Regions from separate parts of the Streptomyces sp. NBC_00316 genome, predicted to be linked through region 3. Evidence: riboswitches for the same ligand, from Rfam matches in the RefSeq annotation. Region 3 holds a riboswitch; each other region holds the start of a gene.
What was found. Region 3 has a riboswitch for cyclic di-AMP ahead of OG878_RS06205 (M23 family metallopeptidase). Riboswitches for the same ligand answer to the same signal wherever they lie in the genome.

Region 1 (4,851 bases), 3.4 Mb from region 3:
GGACGTGGCCCGCCGCCAGCAGGCGCACGGGTACGCAGCGCCGTACGCGACCTCCTACGCCGGCCCGGGCTACGGCTACCCGGCGCCCGGATACGCAGCCCCCGGATATGCAGCCGTCGGATACGCGGCACCCGGATACGCGGCGGCCGGTCACCCGCAGCCCCACCTCCCGGCGTACGGCAGCAACCGGGTCGCGGCGCAGGTCCGCAGCCACGCCAGGGCGCAGGCCAAGGCGCGTGGCAAGGCGGCGGCCCGTGCGGTCGCCGAATACGAGTCGTTCGCGACGTCCCTGGCGTTCCTGCGGCGCCGGGCCCGCCGCGGAGTGGCGGACCCGGACTTCGCGGCGCGCGAGCTGGAACTGCTGCACCACCTCTGGCAGCGCAGGGATGTGGCCGGCCCCGCCCTGGCGTACGCGGCGCAGGCATCGGGTCGCCTGCGCCCCCGGTACATGCCCCCGGGGCCGGTCCCGGGACCGGCCCCGCACCAGCAGTACGGCGGCTACGGCCCCTCCCCGTATCTGCCGCCCCACACCCGGCCGCCCTACGGCAGCCGACCGCCCGGGCGCTCCTGGTAGGGACTCAGGCGGACGCTCCGGTGAGTTCCGCCAGCTCCTGCTCGGTCAGCTGAAGGCCGGCGACGGCCACCAGGGCGGGCATCTGCTCGACCGTGCGGGCCGAGGCGATCGGCGCGGCAACGGTCGGCTGGGCGGCGAGCCAGGCCAGGGCGACCGTCGCGATCTCGGCGTCGCGCTCCTTGGCGACCTTGTCGAGTGCGGCCAGGACCTTCTGCCCCCGCTCCGACTCCAGGTGCTGGCCGGCCTTTTCGGCGCGGGCGCTCTCCACCGACGCACCCGGGCGGTACTTGCCGGTGAGGAAGCCCGAAGCCAGGGCGAAGTACGGGACGGCGGCGAGCCCGGCGCGGGCGGCCGTCTCCTGGAGCTCGCCCTCGTAGGTGTCGCGGGAGACCAGGTTGTAGTGCGGCTGCAGCGCGACGTACCGGGCGAGCCCCTCGCGTTCCGAGAAGTCCAGGGAGGCCTGGAGCCGCTCCGGGCTGATGTTGGAAGCGGCGATGGCGCGCACCTTGCCGTCCTTCACCAGCCGGTCGAGGGCGGTGATGATCTCCTCGACCGGGACGGTCTCGTCGTCGAAGTGCGTGTAGTAGAGGTCGATGTGGTCGGTGCCGAGCCGGCGCAGCGATTCCTCGGCCGCGGCCTTGATGGTCGTGGCGGAGAGTCCCTTGTATGCGGGGTGGGAGCCCACCTTGGTGGCGACGACGACGTCGGAGCGGTTGCCGCGGGCGGCGAGCCACTTGCCGATGATCGTCTCCGACTCGCCGCCCTCGTTGCCCGGGACCCAGGCGGAGTACGCGTCGGCGGTGTCGATGAAGTTGCCGCCCGCCGCGGCGTAGGCGTCGAGCACGGCGAACGACTGCGCCTCGTCGGCGGTCCAGCCGAAGACGTTGCCACCGAGGGCGAGCGGGAAGACCTGAAGGTCGGAAGAGCCGAGCTTACGGAAAGAAGTCATAGTGGATCAACGAATTCCACCGCGCCCGCTATTCCATGCAGAGGGCATGTACACAGCCGGCATCCCGCCCGCGAGGGCGAGGCGCCGGGACCCGCGAAAACCGGACCGGCAGCCCTGACGTCGGGGGGTGAGCGTCAGGACTGCCGGGGTTCGGGTGCCGGGGAACCGGCGCGGGCTCAGACGGTGAGGCCCTTGTCGCGCAGCCAGGTCATCGGGTCGATGCCGGTCCCGGCCGGGGTGTGGACCTCCAGGTGGAGGTGGGGCCCGGTGACATTGCCGGTGGCGCCGACGCGGCCGATGGTGTCACCGGTGGTGACCTTCTGGCCGACGGTGACGTCGATCGACGACTGGTGGCAGAACCACAGCTCCGTACCGTCCTCCAGCTCCAGGACCGTGCGGTAGCCGTACGAGCCGGACCAGCCCGCCGACTTGATGGTGCCGGTGTGGACGGCCTTGATCGGGGTGCCGGTGGGCGCCGCGAAATCGAGGCCGGTGTGGTAGCCGGAGGACCACATCGAACCGGCTTCACCGAAGGTCGAGGTGATCGTGTACGAGGAGGTGGGGATGGTGTAGGAGGCGGCGAGCTTGGCGATCCGTTCGGCCTCGGCCTTCGCCTTCGCGGCTTCCTCCGCCTTCTTCTTCTCGGCGGCGGCCTTGGCCTCCGCGGCGTCCTGCTTCGCCTTGGCCTCGGCGGCGGCCTTCTCGGCAGCGGCCTTCTCCTCGGCGGCCTTGGCCTCCGCGTCGGCGGCGTTCTGCTGCTGCTCGGCCTGCTGGAGGATGCGGGCGCGCAGTGCCTCGCCGGCGTCGGTGGCGCCCTGCTCGGCCTCGGCGGTGGTGATGCCGGCGCTGGTGAGCGGGGCCGCGGAGTCTGCGGCCTTCGCCTGGTCGACGGAGTCGTCGGCGAACAGACTGCCTACGCCGGGAAGGGACTTGGCATCGGGGAGGTTGTCCGCGAGGGAGTCGGGAAGGGAGATGGAGACCGGCGGCTTGCTCTGCGCGGTGGCCATGCCACCCGCGCCGACGGCCGCGATGACGCCGACTCCGAGCACCGTGGAGCTGCGGGCGAGTCCGTTGCGCTGCTTGGCGACGCGATGCCTGCCGCGCACGGGGCGGACGGACTCCTCGGTGGGATTCCATTCCTCCCAGGACCGGTCACTCTCACCGAAGCCGTCGGCCGCGAGGTCAGTGGTGAACTCGGCGCCGAATTCGGTTCTCCGGTCGTTTCCGTACTCGCTCGCGAAGTCGGAGCCGAACCGGGAGGGGGCTTCGGGGGCAGGCTTGTTGGACGCCACGGGGGCGCACTCCTTTCCTTCCTTCTCGCCTACCGGGTTAGCTGACGGGTTCGGAGCAGGAAGGTCTCCTACGGATCCCTCTGCCTCTCACGAGACACAGGTGTCCGATTCACCCCATGTAGGTGGTTCCCCGGTTCCCTTGCGGAATTCGGCGCTCGCGCACGGTGCCGCCACTGACGACGGCTGGGACAACCGCGCTGCGTTATCGAACGTTAATAGACACACGGGCCCGATTCCAAGCCGTTCCCACTGATCGTTGACGGCCTTGGCCTGGACTTTACGGGACACAATCGGGCGGAATCGGGCGAGTTGATCGCCTCTCAGTCATTACCCGGTTTCTGACGTTGCGTCAAATGTTATGCGGAGCGGCGTCCTTCGGTCACGGACAGTGGCATCGGCCCGCACAGCCCTCTCACCGGCTCGGCCGAGTCTTCTCACCGGCTCGGATTTCCTTCGCTCGCACGCGCATCACGTCCCACGATCTTCACCGTCGTCCGCCGCTCCGGCTGCCCCTCCGCGGGGCGCTCGACAGCGAGCAGCGCCATGTCGTCGGTGGACTTGCCACCGGTGTGCAGCCGCACGTCGTCGGAGAGCGCGGACAGCAGCTCCTCGGGCCCGGGAAAGATCCGGCCGCGCAGCCGGGCCGCCGGATCGTAGAAGACCCCTTGCGGGTCTCGGGCCTCGGAGAGCCCGTCCGTGAAGGCGAGCAGCGTCGCACCGGCGGCCAGACCCCATACGTCGGCCCGGTCCGGCCACACCCCCAGGTCCATGCCGAGCGGCAGCGCGGGCACCGACGGCACCAGCACGTCCAGTGTGCCGTCGGGGTGGATCAGAATGGGCTCGGGGTGGCCGCGGTTGACGATCCGCACCTCGGCCGCGCCGGGCGGGATCTCGGCGAGCACGGCGGTCACGAACCCCTCGACCGGATCGATACCGCGCTGCCGCGCCCCCTCCCGCGCCAGCGCCCGTTCCAGCCGCTGCGCCACGCACTCCAGCGAGTCCTCCTGCTCGGCGGCCTCCCGGAACGCACCGATGATCACGGCCACCGCCTCGACCGCCTGGAGCCCCTTGCCGCGCACGTCCCCGACCACGAGCCGCACCCCGTGCGGACTCTCGGCCACGGCGAACAGGTCGCCGCCGACGTACTCGTCCGCCTGGGCCGCCTCGTACCGCGCCGCGACGCGGAGCCCCCCGATCCGGTCCATGGGGGCCGGCAGCACGGCCCGCATGGCGGTCTCCGCGATGAACCGCGCCGAGGCCAGCTGCTCATTGCTGTGCCGTACCACCCCGTTGATGACGACGGCGAGGATCGAGACCGTGAGCACGGTGAAGAACTCGATGACCGGCACGACGTGCATCAGCGTGCCACTGGCCGTCCGCAGCGCGACGATGGCGAGGACCGCGGCCGCGCCGGTACGGACGGTGCCGGCCAGCGAGACGAACGGGGCGGCGATCAACGGGGCCGCCACGAACAGCGGCACGGCGGTGAAGGCCGGCGGCGTGAAGTAGTCGAACAGCAGCCCGCCGACGATCATCAGGACCGGCAGCGTGCGGACGAACTGCCAGGCCCAGCCGTCGCCCAGGGCCCGCGCACCGCTCGGCCTCTCCGCCATCCCCACCTGTGTTCTCCTGCCCGGTGCGCCCTGTGACCTCCCAGGTTCGCCGGAGCGGCCTCACGCGGCGACTCCTCGTCGGCCAATGGGGGGAGAGGACACATACACGTCAGGCCCGGCACGCTCGCTGCGTGCCGGGCCTGACATTTCAGTAGCGGGGACAGGATTTGAACCTGCGACCTCTGGGTTATGAGCCCAGCGAGCTACCGAGCTGCTCCACCCCGCGTCGGTGAACACAACTCTACGCCATCCGGGACGGGCTGCTGACCAATTGAGGAATGAGTGCCGAACCGCCCGGCCCCCGGGCACGAGATCCTGTCCGTCCCGGCCCGCCCCAGGCCCTGCCGAACCCGGCCCGGAGCCGGTCCCCGGTCACTTCGATTCGGTGATGCGCGGCGTCTGCTTCCCGTTGACCGCACCCGC
Region 2 (4,851 bases), 4.0 Mb from region 3:
GGGGCGCTGTGCTGTTCAGTTCGCAGGGCGCTGTGCCTGTTCAGTTCGCAGGGCGAAACCGCGGGAAGGCGGAGCGGCCCGCGTACACCGCCGCGTCGTCGAGGATCTCCTCGATGCGCAGCAGCTGGTTGTACTTGGCGACACGGTCCGAGCGGGCCGGGGCGCCGGTCTTGATCTGACCGCAGTTCACCGCGACCGCGAGGTCGGCGATGGTGACGTCCTCGGTCTCGCCGGAGCGGTGGGACATCATGCACTTGAAGCCGTTGCGCTGGGCCAGTTCGACGGCGTCCAGGGTCTCGGTCAGCGAACCGATCTGGTTGACCTTGACGAGCAGGGCGTTGGCGGAGCCCTCCTCGATGCCACGGGCCAGACGCTCCGGGTTGGTGACGAAGAGGTCGTCGCCGACGATCTGCACCTTGGAGCCGAGCTTGTCGGTGATGACCTTCCAGCCGGCCCAGTCGTCCTCGTACAGCGGGTCCTCGATGGAGACCAGCGGGTACGCGGAGACGAGCTCCTCGTAGTACTCGGTCATCTCGGCGGCCGAACGGGACTTGCCCTCGAACTCGTACGAGCCGTCCTTGTAGAACTCGGACGCGGCGACGTCGAGCGCGAGCGCGATGTCGCGGCCCGGGACGTAACCGGCCTCCTTGATCGCCTCGACGATGAGGTCCAGGGCGGCGCGGTTCGACTCCAGGTTCGGCGCGAAGCCGCCCTCGTCACCGAGACCGGTCGACAGACCCTTGGTCTTCAGGACCTTCTTCAGCGTGTGGTAGACCTCGGCGCCCCAGCGCAGGGCCTCGGAGAAGGACTCCGCACCGATCGGGGCGATCATGAACTCCTGGATGTCCACGTTGGAGTCGGCGTGCGACCCACCGTTGAGGATGTTCATCATCGGGACGGGCAGCAGGTGCGCGTTCGGGCCACCGAGGTAGCGGAACAGCGGCAGGTCCGATGCCTCGGAGGCGGCGTGCGCGACGGCCAGCGAGACGCCGAGGATCGCGTTGGCGCCGAGCGAGCCCTTGTTCTCGGTGGCGTCCAGGTCGAACATGGCCTGGTCGATCAGCCGCTGCTCGGTCGCGTCGTAGCCGACGAGCTCCGGGCCGATCTGCTCGATCACGGCGAGGACGGCCTTCTCGACGCCCTTGCCCTGGTAGCGGTTGGGGTCACCGTCGCGAAGCTCAATGGCCTCGAACGCACCGGTGGAGGCGCCGGACGGAACGGCAGCACGGCCCGTGCTGCCGTCGTCGAGGCCGACCTCGACCTCGACCGTGGGGTTTCCGCGGGAGTCGAGGATTTCCCGGGCTACGACGACGTCGATGGACGGCACGAGGCATCTCCTTCTGGGATATGACGCTGTTTGTGCAGGGTCGCTTTGGCCTTGCGACAAGAGCCTAACCGTCCCGGACCACTGCGTTCGGCGACCGCCCGACTCCTGGGACGAAAAAGGACCCAAGGGCCCCCATAGGCGGACAAAGATCAAGAAATCTACTGGCCGGTAACTACAACAGGTGAACGGAGAGCGCAGAAACCCCGGCCCGGCGCGTACGGGGGAATCCGCGCCGGGTCGGGGTGCTCAGGGAGAGGAGAGCCCTCTTCTGCAGGGTCGTACTACTTCGTCAGGTGGAGCTGCTGACCCGGGTAGATCAGGTCGGCGTCCTCGACGATGTTCTTGTTGAGCTTGAACAGCTGCTGCCAGCCGCCCTTGACCTTGTGCGCCGCGGCGATCTTGCTGAGCGAGTCGCCGGACTTGACGGTGTACTCACCGTCGCCCTTCGCGACCTTCTCGCCGGCCGGCGTGGTGACGGTCTTCCTGGCCGCGGTGCCGCGGTCCGAGCGGGAGGCGGCGGGGGCTTCGGTGTGCTCGGCGGGCTTCGGCGCGGCCGGCTTCGACTGCGCGGCCGGGGTGCTCTGCGTCGCGCCGGTGTCGACACCCGGGTCGACACCGTCGTTGGTGAGGTTGCCCGCACCCGCACAGGACCAGGCGCCCGGGCCCTGCATGTCGAGGAGCACCTCGGCGGTGGCGATCTGCTGGGCCTTGGTGGCCAGGTCGGCCCGCGGGGCGTACTTCGTACCGCCGGCGGCGGCCCAGCTGGACTGCGAGAACTGCAGGCCGCCGTAGTAGCCGTTGCCGGTGTTGATGGACCAGTTGCCACCGGACTCGCACTGGGCGACGGCGTCCCACGTGGCGACGGACGCGGCGGAGGCGTTGGTCGCACCCATCAGGGGAACGGCGATGGCGGCACCGGCAACACCCGCGAGCGTGGCGACACGGACGGCCTTGGACGGGCGACGGTGCTTGCCCTTGCTGTTCAGCAGCATGGAATCTCCTCACCGACGCCTACGAGGTGAGCTGTCGGGTTCGGGCCTAGTGAGTTGCCCGGTCGCACGTCCTGGCGTGCGACTTCACCCCGAGCCGATGCTGACGGTCTTTCGACCATCGGCCCCGGCGGCTTACCTGGGTCCCCCGCTCCTGCCTACGGCGCTTTACGCGTCTGTTCCCTTCGACCGACGGCAGGATTCGGCGTGACGATCGACGGGGCCCGCGGTGCGAGCAGTTCCGACCGTAAACATAGGCAACCCCCATATTCAAAGATGGACATACCGGACAATCAACCCTTACTTGCATCCGGCTCGTCATCGTTTTCGCAGGTCGGGGGCGATGCGGACGGACTCCGCAGATGCGACACGCCAGTTGACGCAAAGAGACCCATGTCTCACTTACGCATAAGCGGACATAGGCCTCTGAACTACCCCTATTTTGGGGGCATTTTTAGCTGTTGATCAGACCGGTCTCAGTTCACCTTCACATCGAGAGCGAGGCTCTGGCCAGGGAGAATGAGGTTCGGGTCGGCGCCGACGGCGTCCTTGTTCACCTCATAGAGCGCGGGCCACCCGCCGGGGACGTGATGTGCATCAGCAATCGCCCACAAGTTGTCGCCGGGCCGCACCTCGTAGGAGCCGTCGGCCGCCGGGGCGCCTGCGTCACGCCCCTCGCTGTCCCCGCGGGAAGCATGGCGGCCCGACTCCCGGCCGTTGCCCGCCCCTGTGTCCTGGCCCACTTCGGAGGCCGGCGCGCCGCGGTGCTTGCCGCTCGACTCACCGCCGAAAGAGTCCGAGGAATCAGAGGAGTCGGTCGATTCGGAGTAATCGGATGAATCAGATGTATCGGACGTCGATTCGCTCGACTTCTTGTCCGATGCCTTGCCCGACGACTTCTTCGAGGCGCTCTCCGACGCCTTGGTGGACGACTTCGCACCGTCCGACGCGCTCACCCCGCCGGACTCCTGCGCGCCCTCGGTCGGTTCGGCCGACGGCACGGTGCCCGGGTCGACGCCCGGCAGCGCCCCGTCCACCGTGAGGCCGGAGATCACCGCACAGCTGGGCCACGCCTTCGGCCCCTTGTCGTCCAGGACCTTCTCGGCGATCGCTATCTGCTGCGAGCGGCTGGCGAGGTCGGCACGCGGGGCGTACGCCTCACCTCCGTACGACTTCCAGGCGTCCTGGGAGAACTGGAGACCGCCGTAGAAGCCGTTGCCGAGGTCGGCACTCCACATGCCGCCGCTCTCGCACTCGGCGACCCGGTCCCAGGTCGTGGCGTCGGCCGCGTGTGCACCGGCCGCGCCGAGCAGCGGGATGGCGATGGCCGAGCCGGTCACGCCTGCGGCGACGACGATGGCGGGTGCCTGACGAGGGCGACGGTGCCTGCCGTTCGCGGAGCCCATGGGAGTGCCTTCCGTGTGACTGACAAAGTGACGGGTGCGTCGAACGGTGAACGTATCCGCAGTCGAACGCTTGTCACAAGTCGATGCAGCACAGATCACGTGAAAGTCACGGAGTTGACAGCGAGTCACCTTCGTCGCAGCGATGTCCGGGTTCGAACTCCACGGGAAGAGTGCGCAGTCCGCGCATGATGAGCCCACCGCGCCAGCGCAAATCGGTAGGTTCCCCTGCAAGCCGCAGGTCAGGCAGGCGTCTCAACAGCGTGGCGAGGGCCGCCTGGCCCTCCAGCCGGGCGAGCGGCGCCCCCAGACAGTAGTGGATGCCGTGCCCGTAGCCGAGGTGCTGATTGTCACGCCGGGCGAGGTCGAGCGTGTCGGGGTCCGCGAACCTTTCCGGGTCCCGGTCGGCGGCGGCGAGCACCACCAGTACGGGGTCGCCCGTCGCGATCCGCTGCCCGCCGAGCCTGAGCGGTTCGGTGGCGAACCGCCAGGTCGCCAGCTCCACCGGGCCGTCGTAGCGCAGCAGTTCCTCGATGCCGGTCTCCAGCAGCCCCGTCTCCCCGGCATCCAGCGAGCGCTGCAGCCGCTCCCGCTGCCCGGGGTTGCGCAGCAGGGCGTACACCCCGTTGCCGATGAGGTTGACCGTCGTCTCGAACCCCGCGAAGAGAAGGATGAAGGCCATGGCGGCGGCCTCGTTCTCGGTGAGGTGCTCGCCGTGGTCGCTGGCCCGGATCAGCCCCGAGATCAGATCGTCGCCGGGGTTCTCCCTTTTGCGGTGGATCAGTTCGGCGAGATAGCCGCGCATCTTCTTGACCGACCGGGCCACACCGCCGCGCGGCCCGCCGCCGTGGCGGATCATCATGCCCGCCCAGTCCCGGAAGTCGTCCTGGTCCTCGCGCGGCACGCCGAGCAGATCGCAGATCGCGTAGATCGGGAGCGGGAACGCGAAGTCATGAATGAGGTCCGCGCTCCCCTCCTCGATGAAGTTGTCGATGAGGCGGTCCGTCAGCTCCTGCACACGCGGCGCGAACTCCGCGACGCGGCGGGGCGTGAACGCCTTCGAGACCAGGCGGCGCAGCCGGGTGTGGTCGGGCGGGTCGATGTTCAGCAGATGCGTCATCAGCTCCGCCTT
Region 3 (4,851 bases):
GGGACTGAGGAGAACCGGACGGGCCCGAGGGAGAACGGGCCCGTCCGGTGATCGCGTACGACGCGGCGACTACAGCGGCAGCAGGTCGGGGCGCTTCGCCTCGACGTGGTCGCCGGATGACTCGCCGCGAAGCCGCCGTCCGATCCACGGCACCAGATACTCGCGCGCCCAGTGGATGTCGTCGCGGCGCACTTCGAGCGTGCCGCGCTGGGCCTGCGGCGGCCACTCCTGGTCGGGGTCGGCCGGCACATCGAGGCCGAGGACCTGGGCGGCGCGCAGCGCGACCCGGGTGTGTCCCTCGGGCGACAGATGGAGCCGGTCGTCGTCCCAGGCGCGCCTGTCCTGTACGGAACGGAGCGACCACAGGTCGAGGACCGGGCAGTCGTAGCGGTCGGCGATGGAGCGCACATGGGCGGTGTACGTGGCGATCTTGCCGCGCAGATGACGCAGCACGGGAACGCCGCGGGTGTCGAAGCCGGTGGTGACCATGACAGTGCCGACGGACCGGGTCAGTTCGGCGACCGCGCGCTCGAAGCGCTCGGCCACGTCGTCGGGGTCGGTGCCGGGCCGGATGATGTCATTGCCGCCCGCGCAGAAGCTCACCAGATCGGGGGCGAGTTCCTTGGCGCGCGGTACCTGCTCCTCGACGATCTGGTCGAGGAGGCGTCCGCGTACGGCGAGATTGGCGTACCGGAAATTCCCGTGAGCCGGACCGGTGGATCCATCGGTTCCGCCGGTGTCCGTCGCCGCATCGGGGTCGGGGAGCTGGTCCGCGAGAAGTACCGCGAAGCGGTCCGCCCAGCCGACGAAGGTTCCGTCCGGACCCAGGTCACCGACTCCCTCGGTGAAGCTGTCGCCAATCGCTGCGTACGACCCGATCGCGCCATACCGGTTACTGACGCCACGTTGATTTTTTCTCGAATCGTCTGCCACAAGGGCACATCCTGCACCGCCGAATGTGACCTACGCGACCGTAATAAGGGGTTGACGGGAGGTGACATAGACCACCCGGTCAGATTTTGGTAAAGGGGGAATAAGTGAAGGGGCGGTGCACCGCCGCGCACCGCCCCTTCACCCAGCCGTTCGGATCAGGCCCGATCGGATCAGACGTAGATGCCGTGCGAGGCCAGGTAGGCGACCGGGTCGATGTCCGAGCCGTACGCGGGGCCGGTGCGGACCTCGAAGTGCAGGTGCGGGCCGGTGACGTTGCCGGTGGCACCCGACAGGCCGACCTGCTGGCCGACGGTCACGGTCTGGCCCGCCGAGACGGAGAGCGAGGACAGGTGGCCGTACTGCGAGTAGCGGCCGTCGGCGTGCTTGATGACGACCTGGTTGCCGTACGCGCCGCCCCAGCCGGCGGTGACGACGGTGCCGGAGGTGATCGCCTTCACGCTGGTGCCGGTGGCGACCGGGAAGTCGATGCCGGTGTGGCTGCCGCTGGACCAGTTGGCGCCGGACGCACGGTAGTTGGTGGTGTGCTTGCCGGGCACCGGGTGGACGTAGCCGGAGCTGTTGCTCTCGCCGGCGGCGGCCGCGGGCTTGGGGGCGGCCGCAGGCTTGACGGCCGGCGCGGGGGCGGTCGACGGGGCCGCGGCGGACGCCGTGCCGCCGAGGGTCAGCTTCATGCCGGGGACGATCAGGCTCGGGTTCTCACCGATGACCGTGCGGTTGTCCTGGAACAGCTTCTGCCAGCCGCCCTCGACCTTCTGGTCGGCGGCGATCTTCGCCAGGTAGTCGCCGGAGACGACGGAGTACGTCCGGGTCTCGGCCTGCTTCTTCACGACCGGGGCGGCCGGGGCGGCGTTCACCGTGGCGGCGGACTTCGCGGCGGCGGGCACGGCCTGCTCCGCGGCGTGGGCACCGGTGGCGCCGAGCAGCGGAAGGGCGATGACGGCCCCGCCGGCGCCGGCGGCGGCGACGCCACGAGCGATGGTGCTGGACTTCGGACGGCGGTGCTTACCCGATATGGGCATGAAGTATTTCCTCTCCGGCGCCTGCGAGGTGAGCTGTCGGGTTAGGGCTGGAGATGCCCGGTCGCAGGTCGTGCGACTTCACCCCGAGCCGGCCGGATTTCCCGATCGGCGGCTTACCTGGTTCCCCCGCTCCTGCCACGCGATGAGTGGGTGTGAATTCCGGACGGCGGCAGGATTTGGCGGTCCATCCGGATTGACGGTGACCGTAAACGAGCGAGGACGGGCATAACAAGCCTCCGGTTCCGCAACGGAATCGACGCCGGGAAATCGGCGCGGAATTCCGGTCACACTCCGTGGATCAGGGATCTTGGAATTCCGCGCGGCAGACGGATTACCCACCCGCCGCGCCGCCACACACCGTCACGGATATGATCCCGCTCACGAGTCGCCGATCATCTCCCGTTTAAATGGGGCATGTTCCGCTAAATGCACCAATACGGACATGTCATGAACATTCTCCGCGGCGGAGTCTCAGCACCCGCGCGTCCAGGTCCCCCCGCAGCCCCGTGCGGAGCCCCTGATGAAGGAGCACGGAGCCGTGGTGGACCACCCCGGTGTCCACGCAGGTGTACGTCGCCGCGGCGTCGAGTCCGCGCAGCCGCAGGGCCGGTGGGCGCTCCCCGTACCTCTGCGCCTCCAGCCACATGAGCACCACCGTCTCGTCACCGTGCGTGTACTGCACCGCACTGAGACCGCCGCGCGGCGCACGCAGCCGGTACAGCGCCCCGTGCTGCACCACCGGGCGGATCTCCTTGTAGAGGTCCACCCAGCTCCGGGCCTCGGCCAGCTCCTCGTCGCTCCACTCGGTGAGATCCCCGCCGACTCCGAGCACCCCGACCATCGCGCTCACGAAACGGAAGCGCAGCGAGCTGACCCGGTTGTTGAGCTGGACGTTCGGGCTGTCGGTGACCCAGGCGGCCATCACCCGCGCCGGATGGATCTGCCCGAAGCCCTCCTGGATGGCGAGCCGGTCGAGCGGGTCGGTGTTGTCGGAGGTCCACACCTGGTCGGTACGGGCGAGGATCCCCAGGTCGATCCGGCCGCCGCCGCCCGAACAGGACTCGAAGGCGACACCGGGGTGGGCGGCCCGCAATCGGTCGATCAACGCGTACAACGCATCCACATGTGCGGTCCAGAGCCTTTGCGGATACTCCTCGCCCGGCCAGCCCGCATCGGAGAAACAGCGGTTGAAGTCCCATTTCACATAGTCGACCGGGGCACTGGAGAGCAGCGTGTCGAGCTGTTCCCACAGATAGGCCTGCACATCGCTCCGGGCGAGATTGAGCACCAGCTGATGACGGAACTCCGTCCGGGTCCGCCCGGGGAAGTGCTGCACCCAATCGGGGTGCGCGCGATACAGATCACTGTCGGCGTTGACCATTTCCGGTTCGACCCAGATACCGAACTGCATGCCGAGCGCGTGCACTTCGTCGGCGAGGGGCTTCAGCCCACCGGGGAACCGTTCGGGGTTCGGGGTCCAGTCCCCGAGTCCGGCCCGGTCGCTGGTGCGCCGCCCGAACCACGCGTCGTCCACCACGAACAGTTCGACGCCCATGGCCGCTGCACGGACTGCGAGGGCGCGCTGCTGGTCCTCCGCGATGTCGAAGCCGGTCGCCTCCCAGGAGTTGTAGAGCACCGGCCGCAGGCTCGCGGCATCCGGGACGACGTGGGCCAGCTGCCAGGCGTGCCAGGCCCGGCTCGCCCCGCCGAATCCTTCGGGGCTCCACAGGCCGGCGAACACGGGCGTGGTGTACGTCTCCCCCGGTGCGAGCCGCAGCAGCCCGGACTCGTCGTATCCGGCCCCGCCGGTGATCTGCACGAGCCCGTCGGGCAGCTGCTGCACGGCGATCCGCCACGACCCGGACCAGGCGAGCGCACAGCCGTACACCTCGCCGTGCTCCTCGGTGGCGGCTGCGTCCGCGTCGAGCGCCACCCAGGGCAGGGCCTGGTGCCCGGTGTGGCCGCGCCTGCTGGAGAGGACCTTCTCGCCGTAGGTCAGCTCCGATCGCACGAGCTGCGTCTCCGCCGCCCAGCGCCCGTGCAGATGGCTGAGGCGCCAGCCGTCGCGCGCGGGCAGGGTCCAGGCGGCCGCGTCGGCGCGCAGCAGCTCCAGCGGCGGCCCGTCGGGGCCGGCATGGGTGACGGTGGCCCAGCGCTCGATCACATCGGAGTCGTCCCGCATCCGGTAGTGGAGCGTGAGATCGAGCCGCTGCACGGAGTCCGAGAACGCGATACGGAGCTCTTCGCCGTCCACCACGGCCCCGGCGAAGGCCCATTCGGTACCGCGGACCGCGGGGGTGCGTACGGAGAGGGCGGGCCGGACGAACCGGGGGCCGCCCTCCACCGGATACTCCTCACGGCCGTCCAGCGGCGACTCGAAGCCCCGCGCGGGCGGCTCCGGCGCGGCGGCGAGGGTCTCGGCGGCCGCGAGCGAGATGCGAGGCCCCCAGTGCAGATGCAGCAGTTCGTCCCGGTCGGTCAGATGCAGTGCGTAGCTGCCCGCCGCCCCGGTCAGCAGCCAGGTCCGGCCCGTGCCACCCGTCTCGATCATCCCGCCCCCACATTCACACAGTTCCGCACATCATCGAGCGCCTGCAGGTGGCCGGGCAACGCCTGCGCAGTGGGAATTCAGCGGCGTCCCGGCGGAGAACAGCCAAGATGATTGGCTGAGGAATCGATGTCGTATCGTCGCGGGAGTGACCTCGCCGGCGAGCCGCGCCGACGTCAGACACTCCAGGAGCCACCGTGACGCAGCAGGTGCCGCAGGTCCCGTCGACGGAACCCGAACTGGCAGGCGTGCGCAACTTCCGCGACGTGGGCGGACTGCCGACCGTGGACGGCCGCCGGGTGCGGTACGGACGGCTCTTCCGCAGCGGCC
Region 4 (4,851 bases), 2.4 Mb from region 3:
TCGTCCTGCGGGTCGGTGGATGCCTGGAGCTCCGCGAGATAGCCGGTCCGCTCCAGGACGGCCTCCAGCACCACTGCGGGGCCCGCGCCGGACTCCACGATCGTGCGGAGTTCCTCCATCAGCGTGTTGAACCGCTTGACGGCGTTCGCCGACCGGGCCGCCATACCGTACGCCTCGTCGACGCGGCGCAGCGCCTGCGGGAACGTGATCTTCTCGCGCAGCGACAGTGCGTCGATCATCGCCTCGGCGCGGTCGCCGATGCCGCGCTTCGGCACGTTCAGAATGCGGCGCAGCGGGACGGTGTCCTCGGGGTTGGCGAGGACTCGGAGGTAGGCCAGGACGTCCCGGACCTCCTTGCGCTCGTAGAAGCGCACGCCGCCGACGACCTTGTAGGGCAGGCCGACGCGGATGAAGATCTCCTCGAAGACGCGGGACTGCGCGTTCGTCCGGTAGAAGATGGCGACGTCTCCGGCCTTGGCGTCGCCCGCGTCGGTCAGCCGGTCGATCTCGTCGGCGACGAACTGCGCCTCGTCGTGCTCGGTGTCGGCGACGTAGCCGGTGATCCTGGCGCCCTCGCCCGCATTCGTCCAGAGGTTCTTGGGACGGCGGCTCTCGTTGCGTTCGATGACCGCGTTGGCCGCGGAGAGGATCGTCTGCGTGGAGCGGTAGTTCTGCTCCAGCAGGATCGTCGTCGCGTTCGGGTAGTCCTCCTCGAACTGGAGGATGTTGCGGATGGTCGCGCCGCGGAAGGCGTAGATCGACTGGTCCGCGTCACCCACGACACACAGCTCGGCCGGGGCGTCGGCCGGTCCGGCCGGGCCCACCAGTTCGCGTACGAGCGTGTACTGCGCGTGGTTGGTGTCCTGGTACTCGTCGACGAGGACGTGCCGGAAGCGGCGGCGGTAGTGCTCGGCGACATCGGGGAACGCCTGGAGCAGGTGGACCGTCGTCATGATGATGTCGTCGAAGTCCAGTGCGTTGGCCTCGCGCAGCCGGGACTGGTACATCGCGTAGGCCTGGGCGAGCGTCTTCTCGAAGCCGTCCGCGGCCTGACCGGCGAAGGTCTCCTCGTCGATCAGCTCGTTCTTCAGGTTCGAGACCTTCGCCGTGAACGCCTTCGGCGGGAAGCGCTTCGGGTCGAGGTCCAGATCGCGGCAGACCAGGGCCATCAGCCGCTTGGAGTCGGCGGCGTCGTAGATCGAGAAGGACGAGGTGAAGCCGAGCTTCTTCGACTCGCGGCGCAGGATCCGTACGCACGCGCTGTGGAACGTCATGACCCACATCGCGTTCGCCCGCGGTCCGACGAGCTGCTCGACGCGCTCCTTCATCTCGCCCGCGGCCTTGTTGGTGAAGGTGATCGCCAGGATCTGGCCGGGGTGCACCCCGCGCTCGGCCAGCAGATGGGCGATGCGGTGGGTGAGCACCCGGGTCTTGCCGGAGCCGGCTCCGGCGACGATGAGCAGCGGTGACCCCGCATGCACGACGGCGGCGCGCTGCTCGGTGTTCAGCCCGTCGAGAAGGGCGGCAGCGTCGATGACGGGGCGGTGGGCGCCGTCCCGGTAGTACGCGTCCCGGGGTGGCGGGGGCGCGTCGAATACGCCCGCGAAGAGGTCCTCCGGCACCGCTTCGGGTGCGGAGTCCTCGGGGGGCGGCGGGGGCTCTTCCTCCGAGTGCTGGAGGCCGGCCAGGAAGCTGTCGTCAAAGAGGCTGCTCATCGCTTGACGAGTCTAGGCCGCCGCACCGACACCGTGCGGGCCGCATGGTGAAGCACGGTGCGTACACGGGCGGACGTGCGAGCACGTACGGAGATCGTCCGGCCACGTCCCGTAAGGGAAGGACGGGCTGCCGGGCCCGTACCGCCGCCCCGTCGCCAAGGTCACGAAAATGTATCGGGCATATCGAACATCAACCTTCACAGCAGCACCATGGGTTGGCTAGCGTGCTCCGACGGGCGGCCCGTCCTCCCTTGAGGCGATCCACGCCGAAACGGGCACCCGCGCCGAATCCGGGCTGCCTTCACGGGAGTTCGGAACCGGGGACCCATACGCACAACCGGGGTGAATCGGTCCATGTCCCCACTCGGACCGTAGGGCAGCCTTCCGTTCCGCCCGAACCCGACAGCTAACCCGGTAGGCGGTCCACGGAAGGAGATGCCTGCCTTGGCGTCGCACCGCAAACCGCGCACCCGGGTGCGCAGCACCACCCCCGCTGTCGGACTCACGACGGCCGCTCTGGCAGGTGTGACCCTGCTGTCCACACAGAGCGCCACGGCCGCCCCGGCCTCGCCGAAGCCCAGCATCGAGGATGTGCAGAAGAAGGTCGACGACCTCTACCGGCAGGCGGGCACCGCGACCCAGAAGTACAACCAGGCGAAGGAGGCCTCCACCGCACAGCGGGGCAAGGTCGACGCCCTGCTGGACGATGTGGCCAGGCGTGCCGACAAGCTGAACGAAGCCCGCAGGGAACTCGGCAACTACGCGGCTGCGCAGTACCGCACCGGCTCCATCGCGCCGACCGCCACCTTCTTCCTGGCCGACGACCCGCAGTCGTACTTCGACCAGAACCAGCTGATGGACCGGATGGCGGGCCGGCAGCAGAAGGCCGTCACGGACTTCCGTACGCAGCAGGCCGCGGCGTCGAAGAAGCGGGCGGAGGCGGTGACGAGCCTGGAGGCGCTCACCGAGTCGCAGGACACCTTGCGGACCAGCAAGGAGAACGTCCAGAAGAAGCTGGGCGAGGCGCGCGCGATGCTGTCGAAGCTGACGGCCGAGGAGAAGGCGCGGCTCGCGGCGCTGGAGCGCAAGAAGGAGGCGGAGGCCAAGCGCAAGGCGGAGGAACTCGCCCGTCAGCAGGCCGAGGCGAAGCGCAAGGCGGACGAGGCGGCGCAGCAGGCCGCATCCGGCAGCGGCACGGGGACGAGCACCGGGACCGGTTCGGGCAGCAGCACCACCACGACGACGACGAAGGGGGAGAAGGCCCTCGCCTTCGCCCGCTCCCAGATGGGCAAGCCGTACGTCTGGGGTGCCACCGGCCCCTCCTCGTACGACTGCTCGGGACTGACCCAGGCCGCCTGGAAGGCCGCGGGCGTCGACATACCGCGCACCACCTGGGACCAGGTCGAGATCGGCACCCGGATCGCGACGGCGGATCTGCAGCCGGGCGACCTCGTCTTCTTCTACGACGACATCAGCCACGTCGGCATCTACGAGGGGGACGGCATGATGGTCCACGCCCCGAAGCCGGGGGCGAACGTCCGCGAGGAGTCGATCTACTACATGCCGATCTACGGCAGCGTGCGGCCCGCCTAGCACGCTCCCCGCAGCGCGGATCCATGCGCTTCATGCGACGAGCCCCTTCGGAAGGATCCGCAGGGGCTCGTCCGTCGGCCGGGAGGACCGGCTCAGGTCCAGAGCGTCGCAATGAAGATGTTGGCGACCGTCAGCCCGCCGACCGCCGCGAAGACGCCCTTCTCGACCTTCTCCTCGTCCCGCTTGACGTAGACCAGCGCGAGGATCACGACCAGGACCGCGAGCTTCACGCCGATCTTGATGTTGTTGACCGGGTGGTCGTCCGCCTGGTTGAGCCCGACCAGCACGACACCGGTGACCAGCATGGTCAGCGCACCGTGCAGCATCGCCGGGACGAAGCGCGCCGTGCCGGCACCCATCGCCTTCATCTGGGTCAGGAAGCCGCCCAGCAGGGAGGCGATACCGATGATGTGCAGCGCGACGAAGACATTGATGAGTACGTCCATGGGGCCGCAGCCTAGCCGGGGCCATATCACCACTCTTCGGCGAGGTGGGGTCTCCTCGGCATTTCAGTCGGGCCTGCACCGGCTGTCTGAACCCGGTGCGGTTTTCCCGGTCACTCGAGGACATCGCCTCGCCAAATTCAGGCAATAGCAGTCATTACGTCTCTCCTCCCTGTCCCGGGTTTAGCGTCCCTATCCAGGTGACCGGCTCACCGCCGCTCCGCACCCGGACGGCAGGCCGGTCACCCCGCCGAAGAGTCCGGTGGCGGGCCGCTCCCCCTGTTGGCACCCCGCCGCCGGACCTCCGCGGGCCCGCCGGTAGGCCCCGACGGGCAGTCGAGAGCAAGGAACCCCGCCCCCCGTGGCCGCTCATCGAAAACCCAAGCAGCTCCCGCGCACCGGCTCCGCTGCCCGCACCGCAGCCACCCTCGCCCTTGCCGGGGCTGCAACCGCCGCCGCCCTCCCGGGCTCCGCACATGCCGAGCCACAGCTCACCCCCGCCCAGATCAAGGCCAAGGTGGACCGGCTGTACCACGACGCGGAGGTCGCCACCGAGCAGTACAACGGCGCGAAGGAGAAGGCGGCCACCGTCACCGAGTCGCTGGGCGCGCTGCGCGACGAGGCCGCCCGCAGGACCGAACGCCTCAACGCCTCCCGCAACGCACTCGGTTCGCTCGCCGCCGCGCAGTACCGCACCGGAGGCATCGACCCCGCCGTCCAGCTGGCGCTCTCCTCCGACCCCGACCAGTACCTGGAACGGGCCTCGTACGCGGACCGGGTTGCCGACCGGCAGGCCGGCGAGGTCTCCAGGGTGCGACGGCAGGTCACCGAGATCGCCCAGCTGCGTGCCGAGGCGAGCGAGGAGCTGGCGGCGCTGGGCGCCCGCCGGGCCGAACTGAAGAAGCACCGGGCGACCGTCAGGAGCAAGCTGGCCGACGCCCAGAAACTCCTGGACACGCTGTCGCCCGCGGAACGCGCCGCCTACGACCAGTTGGGCACCGCACACTCCGCCGATGCCCATGCCGATCGCAGCGCCCCGCGCGCCGGCACCCAGGCCGCCCCCAACGCCCGTGCCGCGGAGGCCATCACGTTCGCCTACG

Region 1: linked by a shared signal. The riboswitch ahead of OG878_RS21245 (M23 family metallopeptidase) and the one ahead of OG878_RS06205 (M23 family metallopeptidase) in region 3 are both predicted to bind cyclic di-AMP.
Region 2: linked by a shared signal. The riboswitch ahead of OG878_RS23940 (transglycosylase family protein) and the one ahead of OG878_RS06205 (M23 family metallopeptidase) in region 3 are both predicted to bind cyclic di-AMP.
Region 4: linked by a shared signal. The riboswitch ahead of OG878_RS16450 (C40 family peptidase) and the one ahead of OG878_RS06205 (M23 family metallopeptidase) in region 3 are both predicted to bind cyclic di-AMP.

Annotation. Positions count from the first base shown of each region.
Region 1 covers NZ_CP108023.1:4,775,999-4,780,849, reverse strand. The annotation lists gene OG878_RS21255 (PrsW family intramembrane metalloprotease) at 1-574, shown strand, start outside; gene OG878_RS21250 (aldo/keto reductase) at 579-1,523, opposite strand; gene OG878_RS21245 (M23 family metallopeptidase) at 1,700-2,815, opposite strand; cyclic di-AMP (ydaO/yuaA leader) riboswitch at 2,827-2,979, opposite strand; gene OG878_RS21240 (PP2C family protein-serine/threonine phosphatase) at 3,250-4,428, opposite strand; tRNA gene OG878_RS21235 (tRNA-Met) at 4,581-4,654, opposite strand; gene OG878_RS21230 (SPFH domain-containing protein) at 4,801-4,851, opposite strand, start outside.
Region 2 covers NZ_CP108023.1:5,362,490-5,367,340, reverse strand. The annotation lists gene eno (phosphopyruvate hydratase) at 41-1,327, opposite strand; gene OG878_RS23940 (transglycosylase family protein) at 1,609-2,319, opposite strand; cyclic di-AMP (ydaO/yuaA leader) riboswitch at 2,321-2,492, opposite strand; gene OG878_RS23935 (transglycosylase family protein) at 2,793-3,722, opposite strand; gene OG878_RS23930 (cytochrome P450 family protein) at 3,829-4,851, opposite strand, start outside.
Region 3 covers NZ_CP108023.1:1,374,552-1,379,402, forward strand. The annotation lists gene OG878_RS06195 (STM4011 family radical SAM protein) at 1-8, shown strand, start outside; gene OG878_RS06200 (SGNH/GDSL hydrolase family protein) at 70-933, opposite strand; gene OG878_RS06205 (M23 family metallopeptidase) at 1,104-1,973, opposite strand; cyclic di-AMP (ydaO/yuaA leader) riboswitch at 1,977-2,136, opposite strand; gene OG878_RS06210 (alpha-galactosidase) at 2,419-4,524, opposite strand; gene OG878_RS06215 (tyrosine-protein phosphatase) at 4,719-4,851, shown strand, end outside.
Region 4 covers NZ_CP108023.1:3,726,638-3,731,488, forward strand. The annotation lists gene pcrA (DNA helicase PcrA) at 1-1,715, opposite strand, end outside; cyclic di-AMP (ydaO/yuaA leader) riboswitch at 1,988-2,152, shown strand; gene OG878_RS16450 (C40 family peptidase) at 2,151-3,308, shown strand; gene OG878_RS16455 (hypothetical protein) at 3,401-3,754, opposite strand; gene OG878_RS16460 (C40 family peptidase) at 4,113-4,851, shown strand, end outside.